DNA from 2 places in the Massilia phyllosphaerae genome. Region 1 is predicted to be linked to the other one. Evidence: predicted binding sites of a transcription regulator. Region 1 holds the regulator's gene; the other holds the start of a gene.

Region 1 (7,147 bases):
GCCGCCATGAAGGCCGAGGCCGGGATGGTAAAGATCCACGCCCACACGATATTGCCCGCCACGCCCCAGCGCACCGCCGACGCCTTCTGCGCCGAACCGACGCCGACGATCGCGCCGGTGATGGTGTGAGTGGTCGAGACCGGCACACCGATCGCGCTGGCCAGGAACAGGGTGATGGCACCGCCCGACTCGGCGCAGAAGCCGCCGACCGGCTTCAGCTTGGTGATCTTCTGGCCCATCGTGCGCACGATGCGCCAGCCGCCGAACAAGGTGCCCATGCTGATCGCGGTGTAGCACGAGATGATGACCCACAGCGGCGGCTCCGATGCGCCCGCCTGCGAGGCGCCGGCGAAGATCAGCAGCATCCAGATGATGCCGATGGTCTTCTGCGCGTCGTTGCCGCCATGGCCCAGGCTGTAGGCGGCGGCGGACACCAGCTGCAGGCGGCGGAACCAGGTGTCGACCTTGCGCGGCGGGGTGCGCACGAAGATCCAGGACACGGCCAGCATCACGATCGAACCGAGAATGAAGCCCAGCAGCGGCGACAGGATGATCCACTGCACGGTCTTCAGCAGGCCGCCGCCGACCAGCGCGCCGGTGCCGCTCTTGGCCACGGCCGCGCCCACCAGGCCGCCGATCAGGGCGTGCGAGGACGAGGAAGGGATCCCGTAGTACCAGGTGATGATGTTCCAGATGATGGCGCCCACCAGCGCCCCGAAGATCACGTACTGGTCGACGATATTGGCGTCGATGGTGCCCTTGCCGACCGTTGCCGCCACGTGCACGCCGACGGTGAAGATGGCGACGAAGTTGAACAGTGCCGACATGGCCACCGCGGTCTGGGGTTTCAGGACCCCGGTCGATACCACCGTCGCGATCGCGTTGGCGGCATCGTGGAAACCGTTCATGAAGTCGAAGACCAGCGCTAAAAGGACGAGCAGGCCCAGCACATAAATGCTGATATGAAGATGATCCATGGATTTATTCTTGTTCTCGTCGCGTTACGCGTTCTCGACGATGATGCCTTCGATGATGTTGGCAACGTCTTCGCAGCGGTCGGTGACGGTCTCGAGGATCTCGTAGATCGCCTTCATCTTGATCAGGTTGCGCACGTCCGGCTCGTCGCGGAACAGCTTGGACATGGCGGCGCGCATCACGTGGTCGGCGTCCGATTCCAGGCGGTCGATCTCTTCGCAGATCGCGACCATCTTCTGGGCGTTGTCCATGTTGTGCAGCATGCCGACGGCCTGCTGGACCTTTTCGCAGCAGGCCAGGCACAGCTCGGCCAGGCGCTTGGCTTCCGGGGTCACGGCCTGCAGGTCGTATAGCGAGATCGTTTGCGCGGCGTCCTCCATCATGTCGAGGATGTCGTCCATGCGCGTGATCAGCTTGTGGATGTCGTCGCGGTCGAGCGGGGTGATGAAGGTCTTGTGCAGCAGGTCGACGGTGGCGTAGGTAATCTTGTCCGCCTGTTTTTCGATGCTTTCCACGGCATGGGTGCGGTTTTCGAGGTCGTCGAAGTTGGTCATCAAACCGACCATTTCCTGCGCACCCTTTACGCACAAGGCGGCGTGCTGGTTGAACAGGTCAAAAAATTTGCCCTCCGTGGGCATCAGGCGTCCAAACATGTAATTCTCCGTTGGTAGATCTCTTGGGACTTCTTGAGGGACACGGCGCAAGGTTCCCGCCCAGCTCGCGCCGGGAGGAAACCACGCACCGCATCTATTTTATTTCTATTGTTATTGGCGCTTGCTTACCCGGTTAATCGCCCTGGTAAACACTGAGATTGCCGCTGTAATTGCCGAACTTGGTATACATACCCATCCAGGTCAGGCGGATTGCCCCGATCGGACCGTTACGCTGCTTGCCGATGATGATCTCGGCGGTGCCTTTATCCGGCGAGTCCGGGTTGTAGACCTCGTCACGATACAGGAAGATGATAACGTCGGCGTCCTGTTCGATAGCGCCCGATTCGCGCAGGTCGGACATGACGGGACGCTTGTTCGGGCGTTGTTCCAGCGAGCGGTTCAGCTGCGACAGCGCGATCACCGGGCAACCGAGTTCTTTGGCCAGGCCCTTCAGGCTACGCGAGATTTCCGAAATCTCGGAAGCGCGGTTGTCGCCCGGCTTGGAGCCCTGCATCAGCTGCAGGTAGTCGACGATGATCAGGCCGAGCTTGCCGCACTGGCGTGCCAGGCGGCGCGCACGCGCGCGCATCTCGATCGGGTTCAGCGCCGGCGTCTCGTCGATGAAGACCTGGGCGTCGTTCATCTTCTGGATCGCATGCGTCAGGCGCGGCCAGTCTTCGTCGTTCAGCTTGCCGGTACGCAGGCGGTGCTGGTCGAGCTGGCCGACCGAACCGAGCATACGCATCGCCAGCTGGGCGCCGCCCATCTCCATCGAGAAGATCGCCACCGGCAGGCCGGCTTCGATCGCGACGGCTTCGCCGATGTTGACCGAGAACGCGGTCTTGCCCATCGACGGACGGCCGGCCACGATGACCAGGTCGCCCGGCTGCAGGCCGGAGGTCATCTTGTCGAGGTCGATGAAGCCGGTCGGCACGCCGGTGATCTCGCCCTGGTTTTCGCGGCTGTAGAGTTCGTCGATGCGCTCGACCACCTGGGTCAGCAGCGGCTGCACCGGCAGCCAGCCCTGGGCGCCGCGGGCGCCCTGCTCGGCAATCGCGAAAATGCGTGATTCGGCTTCGTCGAGGATCTGCTTGACCTCGGCACCCTGCGGATTGAAGGCCTTGCCCGACACTTCGTCGGCCACGGTGATGAGTTGGCGCAGCACGCCGCGGTCGCGCACGATCTCGGCGTAACGGCGGATGTTGGCAGCGGATGGCGTATTTTGCGCCATCGCGTTCAGGTATTGCAGGCCGCCCACGTCCTCGGCCTTGCCGAGCTGGACGAGCGATTCGTAGACGGTGATCACGTCGGCGGGTTTGCCGGAATTGATCAGGCGGACCATCTGTTCGAAGATGATCCGGTGGTCGTAGCGGTAGAAATCCTCCGCATGCATGAAGTCGGCAATGCGGTCCCACGCCGCGTTATCGCGCAGGAGGCCGCCGATCACGGACTGTTCTGCTTCAATCGAATGCGGGGGAATGCGGAGCGACTCGATTTGCGGGTCTGCTGGGGTATTCATGGGCGGCATTATACCTGTTTGCCACCGACCGCTGAAATGATTGGTGAGTTTCCTCTAGTAAAAAGAACAAAAAAAAAGCCGGGATAACCCGGCTTTTTCTCATTCTTGCAACAGAACGATTATGCAGCTTCGCCCACGACGGCGATGGTCACGTCGACCACCACGTCGGTGTGCAGAGCGACAGCAACCGGGTGCTCGCCGGTGGTCTTCAGCGGACCGGTCGGCAGACGAACCTGTGCTTTTTCGACTGCGAAACCTTGCTTGGTCAGGGCTTCGGCGATGTCGAAGTTGGTCACGGAACCGAACAGACGGCCGTCGACGCCGGCTTTCTGGGCGATGGTGACGGTCATGCCGTTCAGCTTTTCGCCTTGGGCTTGCGAAGCGGACAGCTTTTCAGCAGCGGCTTTTTCCAGCTCGGCGCGCTTGACTTCGAACTCGGCGACAGCCGAGGTGGTCGCACGGCGGGCCATTTTTTGCGGGATCAGGAAGTTACGTGCGTAACCGTCCTTGACCTTGACGACGTCGCCCAGGTTGCCGACGTTGACGACTTTTTCCAGCAGGATAACTTGCATATTATTCTCCAGTATTTACTTGTGCTCGTTGCCGTAGCGACTTAAGCGTTGTGCAGGTCGGTGTACGGCAGCAGGGCCAGGTAACGTGCGCGCTTGATCGCGGTGTCAACTTGACGCTGGTAGTGCGCCTTGGTACCGGTCAGGCGAGCCGGCATGATCTTGCCGTTTTCCTGGACGAAATCCTTCAGGGTGTCGACGTCTTTGTAGTCAACCTGTTCCACGCCTGCAGCGGTGAAGCGGCAGAACTTCTTGCGCTTGAACAGCGGGTTCTGCTGTTTGCGCTTCAGTTTTTCTTTGGCTTTGTTTTTGTCGAACTTTTTACCGAATGCCATTTGAGGCTCCTGTATCTAAAAACGTGCTCGCTAGTCGATCGACTATTCGGCGGCACTGAAATCAATGATGTGAAACACCAGGGCTTTACTGTGACGGCTCTTCCTGGCGAGAAATCCTGTGAAGCGATGCACTGCGCCCAGTTCGGCGTTGGCGAATCGTCCCGAGATTTCACCCGCGGCGACCGCGGTCATCTCGAACTCGACCTGCCTGGCAATCCCCGCTTCCGTCTGCTGCGACTGGTGCTGCAAGGTCGCGCCGACGATCGGGATGCCGGCCGGGGTGTAACGCAGGGTATCGCGCTCGAGGATGCTGGCAACCAGCGACAGCTCGTTCACTACCCGTTCGCGTAAGCCAGTGGCTTAGGCTGCAGCGGCCGGAGCGGCTGCCTGCTCTGCGCGGTGGCTCTTGGCTGCGTCTTCGCGCTGGACCGACTTCATCATCGGCGACGGCGCGGTTTCAGCCTTCTTCATCTTCACGGTCAGGTGACGCAGCACGGCATCGTTGAACTTGAATGCGGTTTCCAGCTCGACCAGGGTCTCGTTGTCGCACTCGATGTTCATGCAGATGTAGTGTGCCTTCGGCAGTTTCTGGATCTGGTATGCCATTTGACGACGGCCCCAATCTTCGACGCGGTGGATGTTGCCGCCGCGCGAGGTGACCGTGGTCTTGTAGCGTTCGATCATCGCCGGGACCTGCTCGCTTTGGTCCGGGTGGACGATAAACACGATTTCATAATGACGCATGCATTACTCCTTGAGGACGTTAAACAGATGCCCACCTCGGCGTCAAGACGAGTGTGGGAAGGGAAAGCCCAACATTATAACCGGAAAAACGTCAAGCGCTCAATCGGTTTGTGATGCACTGGTTTGTGACAAAAAAATCGCCGAAATCCACGAATCCCCTTGCGTGCAGCGCAATACTGTACAAAAATACAGTCTGTCCCAGCACCCACGATTCACTGACCCCATGCTTAAGCTCACTGCAAGGCAAGAACAGATCCTTAACCTGATCAAGGAAGCCATCGACAACACCGGCTTCCCGCCGACCCGCGCCGAAATCGCGCAAGAGCTTGGCTTCCGCTCGGCCAACGCCGCCGAGGAACACCTGCAAGCCCTGGCGCGCAAGGGCGCGATCGAAATTTCTCCCGGCACCTCGCGCGGCATCCGCCTGCTCGGCGCCACCACGCCGGCCACGCCCGAGCCGGCCGCCATGCCGCACGTGCCGGCAGCCCTGCTGATGTCGCTGCCGCTGGTCGGCCGCGTCGCCGCCGGTTCGCCGATCCTGGCCCAGGAACACGTCGAGGCCAATTACGCGGTCGACCCGGCCATGTTCTCGGCCAAGCCCGACTTCCTGCTGAAGGTCAAGGGCTGGTCGATGCGCGACGCCGGCATCTGCGACGGCGACATCCTGGCCGTCAAGAAGGTCGACAGCGCCAAGAACGGCCAGATCGTGGTCGCCCGCATCGGCGAAGAAGTCACCGTCAAGCGCTACCGCAAGAACGGCACCGTCATCGAACTGCTGCCGGAAAACCCGGACTTCTCGGTGATCACGGTCGATCCGCAGACCGACGAGTTCGCGCTCGAAGGGCTGGCGGTTGGCTTGATGCGTTCCTGGCACTAAGGGATCAGAGCCCGGTTTCTGTTGGGGCTCTGCCCCCCCGGTTTCAGCTGCAACCTCGACCGAAGCCGCAAATAAAACGGCCTGCATTTTTGCAGGCCGTTTTCTTTTGCTGGTGGCTGAACACCGGGGTCAGAGCCCCTCAAAACCGACACCAGGCTCTGCCCCCTGCTCTGCACCCTTGCTCTGTTGGGCTAGCGATTCTCCGCCGGCTCCGGCGGCGGCGCGTTCTTGACCATCTCGTTGTGCTCGCTCACGTACGCCTCGGTGGCATTGCGCCAGGCCGTGAAATCGGCCACCACCAGCTTGCCGCCGACCTGGGTGTCTTCCGCCACTCGCTTGCCGACCTCGTCCAGGTGCGCGGTCGCCTTTTCCGTTTCGCTCGCCGTCATCAGCTTGCTTACGTCTTCGGGGATGCGCTTGGTCAGCGGCATCGACGCGTTCAGGTATTTCACGAAGCGGTTGTGGCAGGTTTCCCAGTCCTTCATCCTGGCGCTGTAGCGGTCGATGTCGTCGTTGACCTTGGACATGGCCGGGAAGCGCGGCGCCGGACAGCGGTAGTCGCCGCTGCGCAGGTCGGAACCATCGTATTTGACGATCCAGTAATCGATGTCGGCGCGGCGCGCCTCGCGCTGCTTCATCAGCTCGAGCGTGGCGATCGCCACCGCATTGCCCTTGGCCGCGGCCTTGCGGAACCATTCGGCGGCCTTGTCCATGTCCTCGAGACCCGCCTCGCCATAGAAATACATCTCGCCCAGGTGCTGCTGGGCCATCACGTTGCCGGCATTCGCCAGCTTGGTGTACTTCTGCAGCGCCTGCGGATAGGCTTTCTTGGCGAACAGGGCGTCGGCGTCGGCGAGCTCGTCCGCTATGACGGCGGTACTGCACATCAAGGCAGCGCAAAACAGGAGAGTTTTCATGACAGGCGTGATCGTAATGGAAAGCAATGTACGATCATAACGCCAGTGTGCCGCCGGCTCAACTGGAGAGCGCGGCGGCATAGGGGGTATTTACCGGAATTTACCGGCTCAGCCGTTCAAGGCGTCGCCGAAATCGCGCAACAGGTCATCGGTGTCCTCGATGCCGACCGATACCCGGATCAGCGACTCGGCGATGCCCATGCTGGCGCGGCGCTCCGCACCCATCTCGAAGAAGATCGTGTGCGCCACGGGAATCACCAGCGTGCGGGTATCGCCCAGGTTGCTTGCCGGGATCGCCACGCGCAGGCGGTTCAGGTAGTCGAAGCAGTCGATGCCGTCCTTCAGCTCGAACGAGAACAGCGAACCCGAGGCGCGGAACAACTCGCTCGTCCGCGCATGCTGCGGATGCGATGCCAGGCCCGGGTAATGCACGGCGGCGACCCGCTCGTCCGCTTCCAGCATGGTCGCCAGCGCCAGCGCGTTGCCGCAGGTGCGCTCCATGCGCAGCGCCAGGGTCTCGGCGCCGACCGCGATGTGGTGCGCCGCTTCCGGCGCCAG
Region 2 (7,147 bases), on a different contig from region 1:
CCCAGGTCTTTCACCTCGACCACGTGCGACATGAAGCGCGGGAAGTTTTCGTAGTTGTTCCAGAGGTCGTATACCTCTTCCGGCGCGGCGTCGATATGGATCGATTTCTCGAAATCGATCGTCTGGCTGAGACCGCCGCTCAGTTTGCCGCCAAGGGAGCTGCCCAAGCGCTCGCTGAGCTGGCGCGTCGACAGCAGGCTGCGCAGCGGTTGCCCGGTCACGCCGCGTGCCAGCAGGGCGGCACCGGCCAGGCCCAGGACCAGGCCCAGCGGCGAGCGGCGAGCCAGTCCATACAGGCCGAGCAGACCGCCGCCGAGCACCGCCGGGTTGCGTGCTTTCGCGCGCCAGTCGGTCGCATGGAGTGTGTTGCGTAAGCCCATGCGGACGTCGTCGATGCCGCTGCTGGCGGTAGTCCTGGCGAGATCGGCGGCGCGGCTGGCGCGGCTGGTCACCCTGGATGCGAGGTCGCCGGTCGTGTCGCCGCCGCGGCCAATGGCGCTGCCGGCCTTGGAGACCACGTCACTGGCGGCATCGCCGGCGCGGCTGGCCACGCTTTTTGCCTTCGAAATCGTATCGTCGAGCACCTCGCCGGCAGCATGGCCGAGGCGCGACAGCGAGGACTTGATCGTGTCCGCCGTGCCGTCCGGCTTGGCGGCAGCGGCCAGGTCGGGGGCACGGTCGCCGGCCGCATCGGTCATGCTGTCCGCCGTTGCGCCAAGGCGCGCACCGGCGCCACGCCAGACGTTGCCGAGGGCATTCGAGGTGCGGTTGCCGGCATGGCGCACGGCTGCCACCGAGTGCGCGCGCCGGGCGCCGCCGCGGTCCGGGTCGAGTATGTACATCAACAGGGCCCCCGCGGCCGCGCCGCCGAGCAGCTTGGCAAGGTCGAGACCCAGTTCGTTATCCGTCATCTGTGTTTTCATGGTTCTGTCCTCCTGTTGGTGGATGGGACGCCCCCTGCGGCCGCCCCGCGGCCGTCAACAGCGCCTGTACTTGTTCGTCGCTGGTCTGCTCGAACGCGTCGTACCACTGTCCGACCGAGCGGAACAGCGGCGGCGCCGACAGGCAGACCAGCTCGTCGACCTGGGGCGCAAGCTTGTGCAGCGTCGCCGGCGGCGCGACCGTCACCGCCAGCACCAGCTTGCGCGGCTGCAGGCGGCGCAGCACCTGGATTGCCGCTCCCACCGTCGAACCGGTCGCGATACCGTCGTCGACCAGGATGGCGGTGCCGCCGCGCAGGTCGGGCGCGGTGCGCGTGTCGCCCGCTGCATCGTCCCCGATGCCGCGGTAGGCCCGTTCGCGGCGCTCGAGCTCGGCCAGCTCGCGCGCCGTGACCGCTTCGATATCCTGCGCCGTCACACCCATCAGCCCGGGCACGCCCGGCTGCAGCACGCGCACGCCGCCACTACCGACCGCACCCATGGCGTATTCCTCGTGGTGCGGCATGCCCAGCTTGCGCACGACCAGCACGTCGAGCCTGATGCCGAGCCGCTGCGCGATCGCGAAGCCGACCGGAACGCCGCCGCGCGGCAGGGCCAGCACGATGGCGTCCGGCGTGTGCGCATAGCCGCGCAACTGCCGTGCCAGCAATGCGCCCGCGTGCGCGCGGTCCTTGAAACGATGGATCTCCGCCATGCGGCAGCCGCTCCTGATTGCGTTCGATTGCCAATCGAGAGCGGCCAGCGTACACCACCTGTTCACCCTGGCGGCGTACGTTTCTGCAGGGATACCCGGCCACGCTGCAAGCGCATGGCCTCATTTATAAGACGCCTTACAGCATGGTTCAAGCGTGCGCGCGCGCCGCGGCGGGCCTGCCGGACGCGGGGTTGACGCAGGCCAGAATGCGAGCCGGAGCGGGGAATTCTCAGAACCGGACGCACTCTGAGGAGAGAAGGAAAGTTGGCCGGCGAGGCGGGCGCGCCGCACAGGACGTGCGGGCGCCGGCAGCAGTCAGCCTTCAGCCCTCAGCCCTCAGCCCTCAGCCGAGCTGACGGTAATGGAAGCGCAGGTGGTCTTCGACGAAGGTCTGGATGAAGTAATAGCCGTGGTCATAGCCGGCATGGCGGCGCAGCTCGAGCGGCTGGCCGGCCTTGCGGCAGGCTTCTTCGAAGGCCTCCGGGTAAAGCTGTTCGGCCAGGAATTTATCGGCCAGGCCCTGGTCGACCAGGATGCCTTTGGGGAAAGGCGCCCCCGTGCTGTTCGCCATCAGCTCGGTGGCATCGTAGGCACGCCAGGCGGCCTGGTCGGCACCGAGGTAGCCGCCGAAGGCTTTCTGGCCCCATGGGCAGCGTACCGGTGCGGCGATCGGGGCGAAGGCCGAGACCGAATGGAACAGCGTGGGGTTGCGCAGCGCCAGCATCAGCGCGCCGTGGCCGCCCATCGAGTGGCCGAAGATGCCGACGCGTGCCGGGTCGGCGGGCAGGCGGGCCAGCACCAGTTCGCGCAGTTCCAGGATGTGGCTGTACATGCGGTAGTGGCGCGACCACGGTTCCTCGGTGGCGTCCACGTAGAACCCGGCGCCCACGCCGAAGTCCCAGCTGTCGGCTTCGCCGGGAACGCCGGCGCCGCGCGGACTGGTATCCGGCGTCACCAGGATCACGCCGAGTTCGGCGGCCACGCGCTGGGCACCGGCCTTGATCATGAAGGTTTCTTCGGTACAGGTCAGGCCGGCCAGGTAGAACAGCACCGGCAGCTTGCCGGCATCCGTGCCGGGTGTGGTATCGGCGGCCCCGGGCGGCAGGTAGACCGAAAACCGCATCGGCAGGCCGATGGCGGCGGAGTCGTATTTATAAAAGCGCTGCACGCCGCCGAAGCAGGCGTGTTCACTGAGGAGTTCGGGCATGGCGGAATCCATCGGAGCTCGCAGGGACAAGTTAACGATAGCGCAAGTATGCCCGATCCGCGCCGATGGCGTCGACTCAGCGCCAGGCGCGGGCTTAGCCGCCGCCGATGCCGCGCATCACGCGGCCGGTGCCTTCGCACTCGGGGCAGGTCTTGCCGTTGTCGAGCTTGCCGCTGCCGCCGCAGCTTTCGCACAAGTCTTCAGCGGCACCCGGCGTGCCCGGTTCGGCTTCGTCGCCAGGTTTCAGATCGGGATCGGGGGTCATGCTCATGGGCGGCCTCGCTGCTGGGTGGTTGAAAGTGGACATCACTTCGATGACGCAACCATTCTAGGCTCACCCATCCGATGATGGCGCACGGGCGGCATTGCGTCGCCATTCATGCAAGGAGCATAGCTTGTCATCGAGATTTCACGCAGCCATGCGAAATTTGCTTGACTTTGGCAAATGCTGGCAAATACTCCCTAGGGCTTAACCCGTAACCATCTTAATCCTCATCAAAACCAGGAGTTGCGATGCCCCAAGATAACCTCGACCACAGCGGCAGCGACTTTGTCGTGCCTTACCAGCGACGCGATGCGCGTCAAAAAGACATTGTCGACCTCGGCATCGCGCTCCAGCAGCGCAGCAATACGATGTCCGCGCTCGAATACCTGCGTTCCCAGGATGTGGGTAACGACGTCATCGAACGCGTGCTCACCGAGCCGGGGCGCAGGCGCTCGTGGAGCGTATAATGGGGACGCAAGTCGTATGCGGGCGGCATGAACGGCATGCGGCGTGCTCGCACATGGTGGGGTGCCGGATGTGCTTTCTCCACCAGGCAGTGACGGCGTCGATTTTGCCTAGCTCACAAGTTGCCCACGCAACGGGCAACTTGTTGAAAGCCGCATCTGCGCTTGTTTCCAGCTTGTCAAGGGGGTATTTTTCCACAAACTTATGCACAGATTTTGTGGATATCTGACATATATCAATGTCTTCCTTGAGCTAGCGCAAATTGGGCCTACTAGGGCGTGCTAGTTAGCGTTATCGATGTGATTTTGCTACAAGCGCAGCTTGGCCTGGCGCGACTGCCTCTTGCGTTCGGCCACTGGATAAATGTACAGTTGAGCATCTGATCCAGTCCGCCAATGACCGCCGCCCACGCTACCGCTGGTTTCGCCGCCGTTTCCGCATCCGCCATCGCTGCTGCGGACTCTGCCGTGCCCGATCCTTTCGGCAGCCTGAACCCGGCGCAGCGCGAGGCGGTCGAGCACGGTATCGGCGCGGCCTTGCCCCAGCCGCTGTTGGTCGTGGCCGGTGCCGGCTCGGGCAAGACCAACACGCTGGCGCACCGGGTGGCACGCCTGATCCAGTCGGGGGCGGATCCGCAGCGCATCCTGCTGCTGACGTTTTCGCGCCGTGCCGCCAATGAAATGGGCCAGCGTGCCGCCGCCGTCCTGCAGCGCCTGTTCGGCACTGCGGGCGCGCCGGGCCTGATGGCCAGGCTGCCGTGGGCCGGGACCTTCCACAGCATCGGCGCGCGCCTGCTCCGTGAATACGCCGGCAACATCGGCCTGGACGCTGCTTTCACGATCAACGACCGCGGCGATTCCGAAGACCTGATGGGCATGGTGCGCCAGGAAATCGGCCTCGGCCACAATGGCGGGCAGGGCAACCAGAAACGCTTTCCGCTGAAAGGGACCTGCCTGGCGATCTATTCGCGCGTGGTCAACAGCCGCGAACCGCTGGATGCCGTGCTGCAGACGACCTTCCCCTGGTGCGCCGAATGGGAAGAACAATTGAAACGCCTGTTCGGCGCCTATGTCGACGCCAAACAGGCGCAGAACGTGCTCGACTACGACGACCTGCTGCTGTTCTGGGCCGAGATGGCCGCCGATCCCGAGCTGGGCCCGGCCATCGGCGCCCAGTTCGATCACGTGCTGGTCGACGAATACCAGGACACCAATCGCCTGCAGGCGGCCATCCTGCACGGCATGAAGCCGGACGGTGCCGGTGTGATGGTGGTCGGCGACGATGCCCAGGCCATCTATTCCTTCCGCGGCGCGACGGTGCGCAACATCATGGAGTTCCCGCAGCAATTCTCGCAGCCGGCGCGCATCGTCACGCTCGACCGCAACTACCGCTCGACGCAGCCGATCCTGGATGCCTCGAATGCCGTGATCGCCGCGGCCGTCGAGCGCCATGCCAAGACGCTGTGGACCGACAAGGCGGGCTGCGGCAAGCCGCAACTGGTGCTGATTCCCGACGAAGCCGAGCAGGCGCGCTGGGTCTGCAACCGTGTACTGGAGCAGCGCGAAGCCGGCATCAAGCTGAGCCAGCAAGCGGTGCTGTTCCGCGCCGCCAGCCACAGTGCGGCCCTGGAGCTCGAGCTGGTGCGACGGAATATCCCCTTCGTCAAATTCGGCGGCCTGAAGTTCCTTGAGGCGGCCCACATCAAGGACGTGCTGGCCGTGCTGCGCTTCGTCCAGAACCCGAGCGGGCGCCTGGCCGGGTTCCGCGTCGTCCAGCTGATTCCCGGGATCGGGCCGGCGACGGCGGCCCGTTGCATGGATGCGCTAGCGGAAGCGGCCGAGCCGGCTGCTGCACTGGCAGGCTTTGCCGTGCCGGCGCGGGCGCGCGACGACTGGGATGCCTTCGTGGCGTTGTTCGCCGCGCTGCGCGCGCCCGGCCTGCGCTGGCCGATGGAGATCGAGCTGGTCAGGAACTGGTACCAGCCCCACCTCGAGCGCCTGTACGACGACGCAACGGTGCGCGCCGCCGACCTCGAGCAACTGGTGGCATTGGCCGGCGGCTACGGCTCGCGCGAGTCGTTCCTGACCGAGCTGACCCTCGATCCGCCGGAGGCGACGAGCGACCGGGCCGGCGCGCCGCTGCTGGACGAGGATTACCTGATCCTGTCGACGATCCATTCGTCCAAGGGCCAGGAATGGAAATCGGTGACGCTGCTGAACGTGGTCGACGGCTGCATCCCATCCGACATGGCCACCGGTTCCCTCGAGGACATCGAGGAAGAGCGGCGCCTGCTGTACGTGGCAATGACACGCGCCAAGGAAAACCTGCAGCTGGTGGTGCCGAACCGCTTCTTCATCAAGCAGCAGGCCCAGTTGGGCGACCGTCACGTCTATGCCCAGCGCACGCGCTTCATCAGCCCGGCGATGCTGAAGCATTTCGAGGAAGCGGTCTGGAACGATGCCGAGACGCTGCATAGCCGCAAACCGGTGCCGGATTCGGTCCGGATGCTGGTACGCGAGCGTGCGCGCAATGCCTGGAAATGACGAGTTTTAAATCCCAGTGGAAATAAATCGTGCCCTGGATGCGCGACATCGCGATTACCGTTGGCGAGTTATCCCCCAACGCATGATTTTGTAGGAATTTACCCTACTACTACGTCCTGCTGAAAACATATGCAATCGTAAGTCATTGATTGTAAAGGATTCAGTTTTTGCCTGTTGAACGAGCATTTTGTTGAAACCCGCATCAATACTGCGCTTCCGGCTTGTCAAGAGGCGCTTTTCCACATAGTTATCCACATTTCTTGTGGATATTAGAATAAAGGCCGTGGAATCAAGAGTTTAGGCAAAGCTCCTCAAAAACGCATTAGCATTTTCGTAACGTTAATTATTGCTCAAGATTAAGGCAGACGATGCCCCGCGCATAAAGCCTTTACTAAACGAAATTTCTCTCGACTGCTATTCGTGAAATAAAATTTCACCTAGAAAATATTCGTTCAGTTGCCAAGGGCAATGCGCAGGCGCCGCAATGCTTTCAGTGCACCTGCCGCAATACCGACTCCGTTGGCGGCTGCTATCGCCGGTTCGCGCGGATTGATACGGATCAGCGGGGCACGCTGTGTCTCGCACAGGCGCCGCACCGAGGGAATGTCGGTGCCGGCGCCCAGTTCGATGACGACCGGCCGCTGCGTCCGGGCACGCCAGGCCGTGAAGCGCTCATACTGTGCTTCGCTGCGCGCTTCCAGCCAGCGGCTGTCGTTGAACATCAATATGTTGGGGCGGGCCAGCGCGCCGCAGCGCGGGCAGGCCGGCAGTGGCGGCGCCATCGTGCAGGTCGATGGGTCGACCTCGGGACTCACCGCGTCTGCCGCCCAGATGGCGTCGCGGCAGGGCCGCGTGCATTGCAGGTGGTGGATCGAGCCGTGGTATTCGACGATATGGCCGGGGTCGAAGCCGGCGCGCTGGAACTGGCCATCGACGTTGCTGGTAAATACGAAGGCGCCGTGCGGCAGGGAAGCGCCCAGCGCCTTCAGGATCGCGAAGCCCTCATGCGGCACGGTCGCCCGGTACAGCGCC

The links. The regulator LexA, encoded in region 1, represses DNA repair genes until DNA is damaged. The targets are predictions, from matches to a motif close to ACTGTATNNNNATACAGT.
Region 2: a site for LexA is predicted at 3,927-3,944, ahead of U1H99_RS20340 (ATP-dependent helicase). Genes of this name have one in related genera too.

Annotation. Positions count from the first base shown of each region.
Region 1 covers NZ_JAXSQX010000001.1:1,277,534-1,284,680, reverse strand. Annotated here, with positions in the region: gene U1H99_RS05690 (inorganic phosphate transporter) at 1-977, opposite strand, end outside; gene U1H99_RS05685 (DUF47 domain-containing protein) at 1,002-1,628, opposite strand; gene U1H99_RS05680 (replicative DNA helicase) at 1,762-3,147, opposite strand; gene rplI (50S ribosomal protein L9) at 3,267-3,719, opposite strand; gene rpsR (30S ribosomal protein S18) at 3,761-4,051, opposite strand; gene priB (primosomal replication protein N) at 4,094-4,387, opposite strand; gene rpsF (30S ribosomal protein S6) at 4,412-4,795, opposite strand; gene lexA (transcriptional repressor LexA) at 5,019-5,672, shown strand; gene U1H99_RS05650 (tetratricopeptide repeat protein) at 5,864-6,589, opposite strand; gene U1H99_RS05645 (cystathionine gamma-synthase family protein) at 6,698-7,147, opposite strand, start outside.
Region 2 covers NZ_JAXSQX010000005.1:334,438-341,584, reverse strand. Annotated here, with positions in the region: gene U1H99_RS20365 (SRPBCC family protein) at 1-923, opposite strand, end outside; gene U1H99_RS20360 (phosphoribosyltransferase) at 901-1,635, opposite strand; gene fghA (S-formylglutathione hydrolase) at 1,979-2,842, opposite strand; gene U1H99_RS20350 (hypothetical protein) at 2,937-3,113, opposite strand; gene U1H99_RS20345 (hypothetical protein) at 3,356-3,574, shown strand; gene U1H99_RS20340 (ATP-dependent helicase) at 3,968-6,115, shown strand; gene U1H99_RS20335 (SIR2 family NAD-dependent protein deacylase) at 6,568-7,147, opposite strand, start outside.